2 regions of the Variovorax sp. P1_H2 genome follow, and region 1 is predicted to be linked to the other one. Evidence: predicted binding sites of a transcription regulator. Region 1 holds the regulator's gene; the other holds the start of a gene.
What was found. The regulator sigma-54, encoded in region 1, starts transcription at its own class of promoters, with help from an activator protein. The targets are predictions, from matches to a motif close to TGGCANGNAANCTGCTTT.
Positions count from the first base shown of each region.

Region 2: the regulator sigma-54 is predicted to act here: its motif matches at 2,952-2,969, upstream of nirB (nitrite reductase large subunit NirB).

Region 1 is NZ_JBFUCJ010000157.1:6,012-10,508, forward strand. It holds gene AC1D2E_RS32265 (phospholipase D family protein) at 1-1,543, opposite strand, end outside; gene AC1D2E_RS32270 (RNA polymerase factor sigma-54) at 1,546-3,126, opposite strand; gene lptB (LPS export ABC transporter ATP-binding protein) at 3,140-3,934, opposite strand; gene lptA (lipopolysaccharide transport periplasmic protein LptA) at 3,931-4,497, opposite strand, start outside.
Region 2 is NZ_JBFUCJ010000012.1:40,054-44,550, reverse strand. It holds gene nirD (nitrite reductase small subunit NirD) at 1-174, opposite strand, end outside; gene nirB (nitrite reductase large subunit NirB) at 195-2,729, opposite strand; gene AC1D2E_RS06885 (dihydrofolate reductase family protein) at 3,148-3,795, shown strand; gene AC1D2E_RS06880 (putative pterin-binding protein) at 3,824-4,402, shown strand; gene AC1D2E_RS06875 (DUF4337 domain-containing protein) at 4,470-4,497, shown strand, end outside.

The DNA of each region.
Region 1 (4,497 bases):
CGTCGGGCTCGACGGTGAGCACCGGGTCGGCACCGTCTTCCATCGTGACCCATTCGAGACCTTCGCTGCCTTCGGCAAAGCGCACCCGGTAGGCGCCCTGCTGCTTCAGCACGTCGAGCAGCTTGAGCATCTGCTGCGCCATCTCGGGGCTGGCGATGAAGAGGCCGATCTCGGTGTTGTGGTTGTCCGAGCGCGGGTCGAAGTTCATCGAACCCAGGAACAGCGCGCGGCGGTCGAAGATCGCCGCCTTCGCATGCAGCCGGCCGACCTGCGAGCCGAACAGCCCGAGCCGCACGCTGCGCTTGGTGCGCGCCGAGCTCAGCTCGTGGATCTCGACGCCGAGCCGCAGCATGTCGGGCCGGTAGCGCCGGTAGCCGGTGTGGACCAGCGGCTCGTCGGTGGCCGCGAGCGAATTGGTGACGACGCTGATCCGGACCCCGCGGCCGCGGACCTCGCGCATCACCTCGAGCCCGGCCTTGCCCGGGATCAGGTAGGGCGACACCAGCGTGACTTCGGAACGCGAGCGCCGCATCTGCTCGATCACGTTGTAGCGCACGCTGTCGACATCGAGCAGCGGCACGCCCCCGTAGGACACGGTCTTGCCGACCACGCGGTCGGGCGAGTCGGCATAGGCCTCGGCCAGGGTCCAGATCAGGTCGAGCCGGGCGCCGTCCTTCAGCTCCGGCCCCAGCGGCGCGTAGCCCAGGACGTCGTTCGGCGCCGGCGGCCGCGGCGCCGGGGTGTTGGCGGGGCCGGTGGCCTGCTCGAAGCGCCGCTGCAGTTCCTCGGGCGTCAGCGAGGAAGCGACCACGGTGCCGATCGGCCGCACGTAGGGGCTGTTCCAGTAGAGATCGAAGAGGCTGCCCAGGCGCTTCGCCAGCGCACCGGCGACGAAGGTGTCGATGTCCAGGAAGTTCGCGCCCGCGGTCCGCGCGAAATATTGGCTGCCGATGTTGCGCCCGCCCGCCACCGCCATCGCGCCGTCGGCGATGAAGAGCTTGTTGTGCATCCGGCGGTTGACGCGGTCGAAATCGAACAGCGAACTCGAGAAGCGCTGCACCATGCTGCCGCGCCCGGCCGGGAACGGATTGAACAGGCGCAGCTCGAGGTTCGGCGTCGCGGCCAGCGCCAGCAGCAGCTCGTCCTCGCCGGAGGTGTAGAGGTCGTCCATCAAGAGCCGCACGCGCACGCCGCGCAGCGCCGCGTCGCGCAGGCTGCGCAGGAAGTAGCGGCCGGTCTCGTCGTTCTCGATCTGGTAGTACTGGACGTCCAGCGTGCGCTCGGCGCGGCGCGCCAGCTGCAAGCGCGTGTCGAGCGCGAAGTCGCCGCCGGGCATCAGCCGGAAGCCGCTCAGGTCGGGATCGGGCGAGGAGGCCTTGGCGATCCGCCCCAGCGTGGTGGCCGCGGAGGCCGCGATCGCGCTCGATGGCTGGCGCTCGAACTCGGCCGGCAGCATGGCGCAGCCGCCGGCCAGCAGAGGCGCCGCCATCAGTGCCGCGCCGAGCCGCCGCCCGCGCACCGCCAGGCCCGCGCCGCGAGGCATCGCTAGAGTGCCTTGCGCAGATTGGCCGGCGCGATGCGCAGGGCCTCGCGGTATTTCGCCACCGTGCGGCGCGCGCATTCGATCCCCTGCTCCTTGAGCATTTCGGAGATCTGACTGTCCGACAGCGGCTTCTTGAGGTCCTCGGCGCTGACGAACTGCTTGATCAGCGCCCGCACCGCGGTGCTCGATGCATTGCCGCCGGTCTCGGTGCCAAGCGCCGAGCCGAAGAAGTACTTGAGCTCGACCGTGCCGTAGGGCGTCGCCATGTACTTGGCGGTGGTCACGCGGCTGATGGTCGACTCGTGCAGGCCGAGCTCGTCGGCGATCTCGCGCAGCACCAGCGGCCGCATCGCCAGCTCGCCGTGCACGAAGAAGCTCTTCTGCCGCTCGACGATCGCGTTCGACACCCGCAGGATGGTGTCGAAGCGCTGCTGGATGTTCTTGATGAACCAGCGCGCCTCCTGCAGCCGCTGCGACAGCGCCTGGCTGCCTTCGCCCTTGTGCTGCTTGAGCGCGCCGGCGTAGATGTCGTGCACGCGCAGCCGCGGCATGACCTCGGGGTTCAGCATGACGCGGAACTTGGTGTGGGTGCCGTTGCCGATGCGCGTGACGATCACGTCGGGGATCACGACGTTGCGTTCGACGTCGACGAAGCGGCGGCCGGGCTTGGGCTCGAGCCTGGCGATCAGCTGCAGGGCCGCGCGAACCTCTTCCTCGTTGCTGCGCGTGAGGGTCGCGAGCCGCTTGAAGTCGCGCCGCGCCAGCAGCTCCATCGGCTGCTTGCAGATCGCGATGGCCGTCTCGCGCACCTGCGCCTCGTCGGCGCTCTCGCCGGGATGCGCCAGCGCGCGCAGCTGGATCGTCAGGCACTCGCCGAGGTTGCGGGCGCCGACACCGACCGGCTCCAGGCTCTGCAGCAGGCCGAGCGCGACCTGGAAGTGGTGCACCAGGTCGTCGAACTGGTCGTTGTCGTCGCCGGCCAGGCCCGAAGCCAGGGCCGGCAGCGAATCCTCGAGGTAGCCGTCGTCGTTGAGCGACTCGATCAGGAAGCGCAGCGCGGCGCAATCGGTCTCGCTGAGCCGCAGGCCCAGCGCCTGCCGGTGCAGGAAGGATTGCAGCGACTCCTGGCTGCGCGCCAGCTCGGTGGCGTCGGTGCGCTCGTCGTCGCCCAGGTTGTTGGTGCGCGCCGGGGCGTCGCCGCCCCATTCGCTGTCGTCGGGCGCCAGGTCGACCGTGCCGTCGCCTTCCCAGTCGGGCTCGGCGTCGACGGCGTCGGCGGTGGCCGTCTCGGTTTCGGACGCGGCGACCGCGACTTCGGCCGGCGCCGACGGACCCGGCGCGAAATCGCCCTCGACTTCGGCCTGCCGATCCTCGTCGCGCACCGGCGCATCCGCCGATTCCAGGCCGAATTCCTCGCGCGCCGCCTCCTCGGCAGTGCGCTCGAGGAACGGGTTGTCGTCGAGCATCTGTTCGACTTCCTGGCTCAGCTCGAGCGTGGACAGTTGCAGCAGCCGGATCGACTGCTGCAGCTGCGGCGTGAGCGCCAGGTGCTGGGAGACGCGAAGCGAAAGCCCCTGCTTCATCGAGATTGGGCTCCTACATCCGGAAGTGTTCGCCCAGGTACACGCGCCGTACCTCGGTGTTGTCGACGATCTCCGAAGGCGTGCCTTGTGCCAGCACGTGCCCGTCGCTGATGATGAACGCGTGATCGCAGATGCCCAGCGTTTCACGCACGTTGTGGTCGGTGATGAGCACGCCGATGCCGCGCTCCTTCAGGAAGTTGATGATCCGCTGGATCTCGATCACGGCGATCGGGTCGATGCCCGCGAAGGGTTCGTCCAGCAGGATGAAGCGCGGCTGGGTCGCCAGRGCCCGCGCGATCTCGACCCGGCGGCGCTCGCCGCCGGACAGCGACAGCGCCGGCGAATCGCGCAGGTGGTCGACCCGCAGGTCGGCCAGCAGTTCGGCGAGACGCTCTTCCATGCGCGCCTTGCCGAGCGACACCATGCGGCCCTGCTCGTCGGGCTCGCTCTGCAGCTCGAGCACGGCGCGCACGTTTTCCTCGACCGTCAGCTTGCGGAAGATCGAGGCCTCCTGCGGCAGATAGCTCAGGCCCATGCGCGCGCGGCGATGGATCGGCATGTGGGCGATCGGCTCGCCGTCGATCATGATCTCGCCGGCGTCGGCCCGCACCAGCCCGACGATCATGTAGAAGGAGGTGGTCTTGCCGGCGCCGTTGGGGCCCAGCAGGCCGACCACTTCGCCCTTCTGCACGGCCAGCGACACGTCCTTGACGACCTTGCGGCTGCCATAGCTCTTTTGCAGGCTGCGCGCCTCCAGCCGGCTGCCCGGCTGGCCGTCGCTGGCACTGATTCCGGCTGCTTCGATCACTTCTTGAAGTCTCCGCCGAGCGTGGTGGTGGCACGCAGGCTATTGCCCGGCGCCGGCGTGGCGGCGGGCTTGGCGGCGCCGGCCGTCGGCGCCGCGGCCGGCACGGTCGCCGGCTTGGGCGTCAGGATGGCCTTCACGCGGCCGCTCGGCTGGGTCGCCACGCCGGCGTTCGGCGGCAGCGACGCGCCATTCACCGTGAAGGTGTCGTTGCTCTGGTCATAGACGATCAGCGGACCGCTGCTCTCGTCGCTAGGCGTGGCGCCGATCAGGCGGCGCATGACCGCGCGGCGGATGAACTTCACGTTGTCGGCGCGGCTGTCGTACTCGATGACCTCGCCCTCGCCCTCGATCCACTCGTCGGTGCCGGCATTGCGCTTCTGCTTGAAGTAGGAGAGCTTGCCCGGTTCGGCCGTGACGACGCCGTACTGGTAGCCCTCGGGGTCCTGGCGGACGTCGATGCGCGCGCCGCGGATCTGGATCGTGCCCTTGTTCACCAGCACGTTGCCGGTGAACACGCTGGTCTGCTTGAGGTCGTCGTAGCGCATCGCGTCGGCCTCGATGTT
Region 2 (4,497 bases), on a different contig from region 1:
GGCCCCCGCCTTGGGGTCGACGTTGTCGATGGCGTAGAGCGCCTGTTGCCGGCCGACGCGAAAGATCGCGACATGCACGCCCTCGACCAGGGCGCAGACGCCGGTGTCGGGCAGGATGTCGCCGGCGGCGCACACGGCGGTCCAATGCAGGGATTCGGTGGTGGTGGTGGTCATCTTGGATCTCTTTCGAGCCTTCAGGCGGTGGCGACGTCGTTGGTGCTGGCCACGGCCCGTTCTTCCACGCGGGCGGGCCGGATCTGGCCGCGCTCCTGCACGAAGACGATGTGCTCGTCGGGCTTCTCGCTGTTGACGAAGGAGCGGAAGCGCTGGCGCGTCGCCGGGTCGTTCACCGCGGTCTTCCACTCGCACTGGTAGGTGTCGACCACGTGCTGCATCTGGGCTTCGAGCTCGGCGCCGAGTCCGAGCGTGTCCTCGATGAGCACGCCCTTCAGGTAGTCCAGGCCGCCTTCGAGGTTGTCGCGCCAGGTGCTGGTGCGCTGCAGGCGGTCGGCCGTGCGCACGTAGAACATCAGGAAGCGGTCGATCAGCCGGATCATCTCTTCCTTGCCGAGGTCCGAGGCGATCAGCTCGGCGTGGCGCGGCTTCATGCCGCCGTTGCCGCACACGTAGAGGTTCCAGCCGCGGTCGGTGGCGATGATGCCGACGTCCTTGCCCTGTGCTTCGGCGCATTCGCGGGTGCAGCCCGAGACGCCGAACTTGATCTTGTGCGGTGCGCGCAGACCCTTGTAGCGGTTCTCCAGCTCGACCGCCAGGCCCACGCTGTCGGCCACGCCGAAGCGGCACCAGGTCGAGCCGACGCAGCTCTTCACGGTGCGCAGCGACTTCCCGTACGCATGGCCGGATTCGAAGCCGGCGGCGATCAGTTCCTCCCAGATCGCCGGCAGCTGCTCCACGCGGGCGCCGAACAGGTCCACGCGCTGGCCGCCGGTGATCTTGGTGTAGAGGCCGTATTTCTTCGCCACCTGGCCGACCGCGATCAGCCCTTCGGGCGTGACCTCGCCGCCGGGCATGCGCGGCACCACGGAGTAGCTGCCGTCCTTCTGGATGTTGCCGAGGAAGTAGTCGTTGCTGTCCTGCAGCGCGGCCAGGTCTTTCTTGAGCACGAACTCGTTCCAGCACGACGCGAAGATGCTGGCGGCGGTGGGCTTGCAGATGTGGCAGCCCAGGCCCTTGCCGTGCTTCGCGAGCAGGTCCTCGAAGCTGCGGATCTCGCCGACGCGCACCAGGTGGTACAGCTCCTGGCGCGAGTAGGGGAAGTGCTCGCAGAGGTGGTTGTTGACCGCCAGGCCGCGCTTCGCCATCTCGGCCTTCATCACCTGCGTGACCAGCGGCACGCAGCCGCCGCAGGTGGCGCCGGCCTTGGTGCAGGCCTTCAGTTCGGCGGTGGTGCACGCGCCATCGCCGACCGCCGTACAGATCTGCCCCTTGGTGACGCTGTTGCACGAGCAGATCTGGGCGCTGTCGGGCAGCGAGTCGACGCCGAGCCCGGGCCTGGCCTTGCCGTCGCTCGACGGCAGGATCAGGAACTCCGGATCGGCCGGCAGCGCGATGCCGTTGAGCGCCATCTGCAGCAGGGTGCCGTACTCGGCCGCATCGCCGACCAGCACCGCGCCCAGAAGCTGCTTGCCGTCCTCGCTGACCACGATCTTCTTGTAGATCTGCTTGTGCTCGTTGATGTACTGGTAGGCGCGCGACTTCGGCGTCTTGCCGTGCGCGTCGCCGATGCTGGCCACGTCCACGCCCATCAGCTTGAGCTTGGTGCTCATGTCGGCGCCGGTGAAGGCGGCGTCGTCCTGCCCGGCGATGTGCTTCGCGGCCACGCGGGCCATCTCGTAGCCCGGCGCGACGAGGCCGAAGGTCTGTTCGTTCCACGAGGCGCATTCGCCGATCGCATAGACGTCGCGGTCGCTGGTGCGGCAGTGGCTGTCGATCGCCACGCCGCCGCGCGGGCCGACCGCCAGCACGCACTGGCGCGCGAGTTCGTCGCGCGGGCGGATGCCGGCGGAGAACACGATCATGTCGGTCTCGAGGTGGGTGCCGTCGGCGAACACCATGCGGTGCCGCGCGGCCGCGCCGTCGGTGATCTCCACCGTGTTGCGGCCGGTGTGCACGTGCACGCCCAGGGCCTCGATGCTGTTGCGCAGCGCCCGCCCGCCGCCTTCGTCGACCTGCACGGCCATCAGCCGCGGCGCGAATTCGACGACGTGGGTTTCGAGGCCCATGTCGCGCAGCGCCTTGGCGCACTCGAGGCCCAGCAGGCCGCCGCCCACGACCACGCCGCTCTTCGAGCGGGCGCCGCAGGCCTTCATGGCTTCGAGGTCCCCGATGGTGCGGTAGACGAAGCAGTGGGGCCGGTCGCGGCCGGGCACCGCCGGCACGAAGGGCGACGAGCCGGTGGCCAGCACCAGCTTGTCGTAGTGCACCACCTCGCCGTCGGCGGTGGTGACGGTGTTGTTGCGCCGCTCGATGGCCACGGCCCGGGCGGCCAGGCGCAGCGTGAAGCCGCTGCGCTCGAAGAAGCCGGGTTCGACCAGCGACAGGTCTTCGGCCGTCTTGCCGGCGAAGAATTCGGACAGGTGCACCCGGTCGTAGGCCGGGCGCGGCTCCTCGCACAGCACGGTGACCTGTGCACCGGCGAGGTCGAGCTCGTGGAGTTGCTCGAGGAACTTGTGGCCCACCATGCCGTGGCCAATCACTGCGATCTTCATGTCGGATCCTGCACGCAGCCGGTCTCCTGACGGGGTGCAGACCACAGGAAAGGCTGTCGGAAAGACAGCCTGCAGTGGGCCCCCGCGTGGAACGGATGCGAATTGGGTTGGAACAGGCGAACCGCCAGCGTCGTCGCTCTCGGTTCGCTCGAATCCCGCCGTCATTAGCGGAGGCACTGCAAAAATCCGCGGCAGCGGTGCCGGCGGAACAGTGGAAGGTGTCAAGCAACAACCGTGCCGGGCGCTCGGAGGGCTTTCGGCCCGGAATCAGGCTCGATCGGTCGGCAAGGGAGGGCGCGGCGCGCCGTTGTGGCGCATGGGTCGCCGGATTGGTGCGGCGCGCCAGGCAGGATGGATGTCGCTGTCGGGTCCGGTAGCGGAAAATGGGTCGCCCCCTGCTGAAGTTCAAGGAACCCCCATGTCCAGACTCCGCGTCCAGAGTTTCGCCATCTCCCTCGACGGCTACGGCGCCGGCCCGGGCCAGGACCTGCAGAACCCGCTCGGCCTGCGCGGCCCCGAGTTGATGGAATGGTTCTTTCCCACCCGCCTGTGGCGCCGGATGCAGGGCGAGGCCGATGGCGAGCACGGCATCGACAACCGCATCGCGGAGCAGGGCTTCGACGGCATCGGCGCGTGGATCCTTGGGCGCAACATGTTCGGCCCGGTGCGCGGACCCTGGCCGGACGACAGCTGGAAGGGCTGGTGGGGCGACGAGCCGCCGTATCACACGCCGGTGTTCGTGCTCACGCACCATGCGCGCGCGCCGCTCGCGATGGCCGGCGGCACGGAGTTCCGCTTCGTCACCGAAGGCATCCATGCGGCGCTGGCGCAGGCGAAGGCCGCGGCGGGCGGCCTCGATGTTCGCCTCGGCGGCGGCGTGTCCACGGTGCGGCAGTACCTGAGCGCGGGGCTGATCGACGAGCTGCACCTGGCCGTGCGGCCCGTGCTGCTCGGGGCCGGGGAGCCGCTCTTCCAGGGTCTCGACCTGCCTGCCTTGGGCTACACGTGCGCGGAGAGCGTCGCCGGCGAGCGGGCCACGCATGTGTTCCTGCGCAAACAGGCCTGAGGCGCGCCCATCCCCCCACAATCGCCCGATGAACAAACGACGCTTTCTCGGTACCGCAACCCTTGCCGGGCTGCTGCCTGCCACGCGCGCCCTCGCGGCCGACCCGGTCCCGAAGGGCCCGGGTCTGCTGACCGTCAGCGGGGGGGTCGGCAAGACCAACCGCGGTCCGGTCGATCCGTCGCTCGACCAGTTGATGACCAAGCACGGCGTCAAGTTCGACAAGGCGTACGTGCTCGACGCCGAAGCCCTGCGCCGCCTGCCGGTCGTCCGGATCAAGGCGACGCTCGAGTACGACGCCAGGATGCATGCGCTTTCCGGCCCGTTGCTCACCAGCGTGCTGGAGTCGGTGGGCGTGGCCGGCGATGCGATGCTCGGCCTTCGTGCCGTGGACGGCTATGTCGTGCCGCTGCGCATGGCCGACGCACGCAGCTTCCGCATGATCGTCGCCACCGAGATGGACGGCGTGCCGCTCGCGCTCGGCGGGCTGGGCCCGCAGTGGGCCATCTACGAAGCCGACACGCTCGCGGCCTTCAAGGACAAGCCGCTCAAGGAGCGCTTCGCGCTGTGCCCCTGGGGGCTGTACAGCATCGAGGTCTCGCGCGGCTGACAGGACCCCGCTTCAGGCTGGGCATACTTGCGCCGCGCCCATTTATTCAATTGATTCGGAGACCCCTATGTCAGGAAGCGGCTTTCACGTGCATG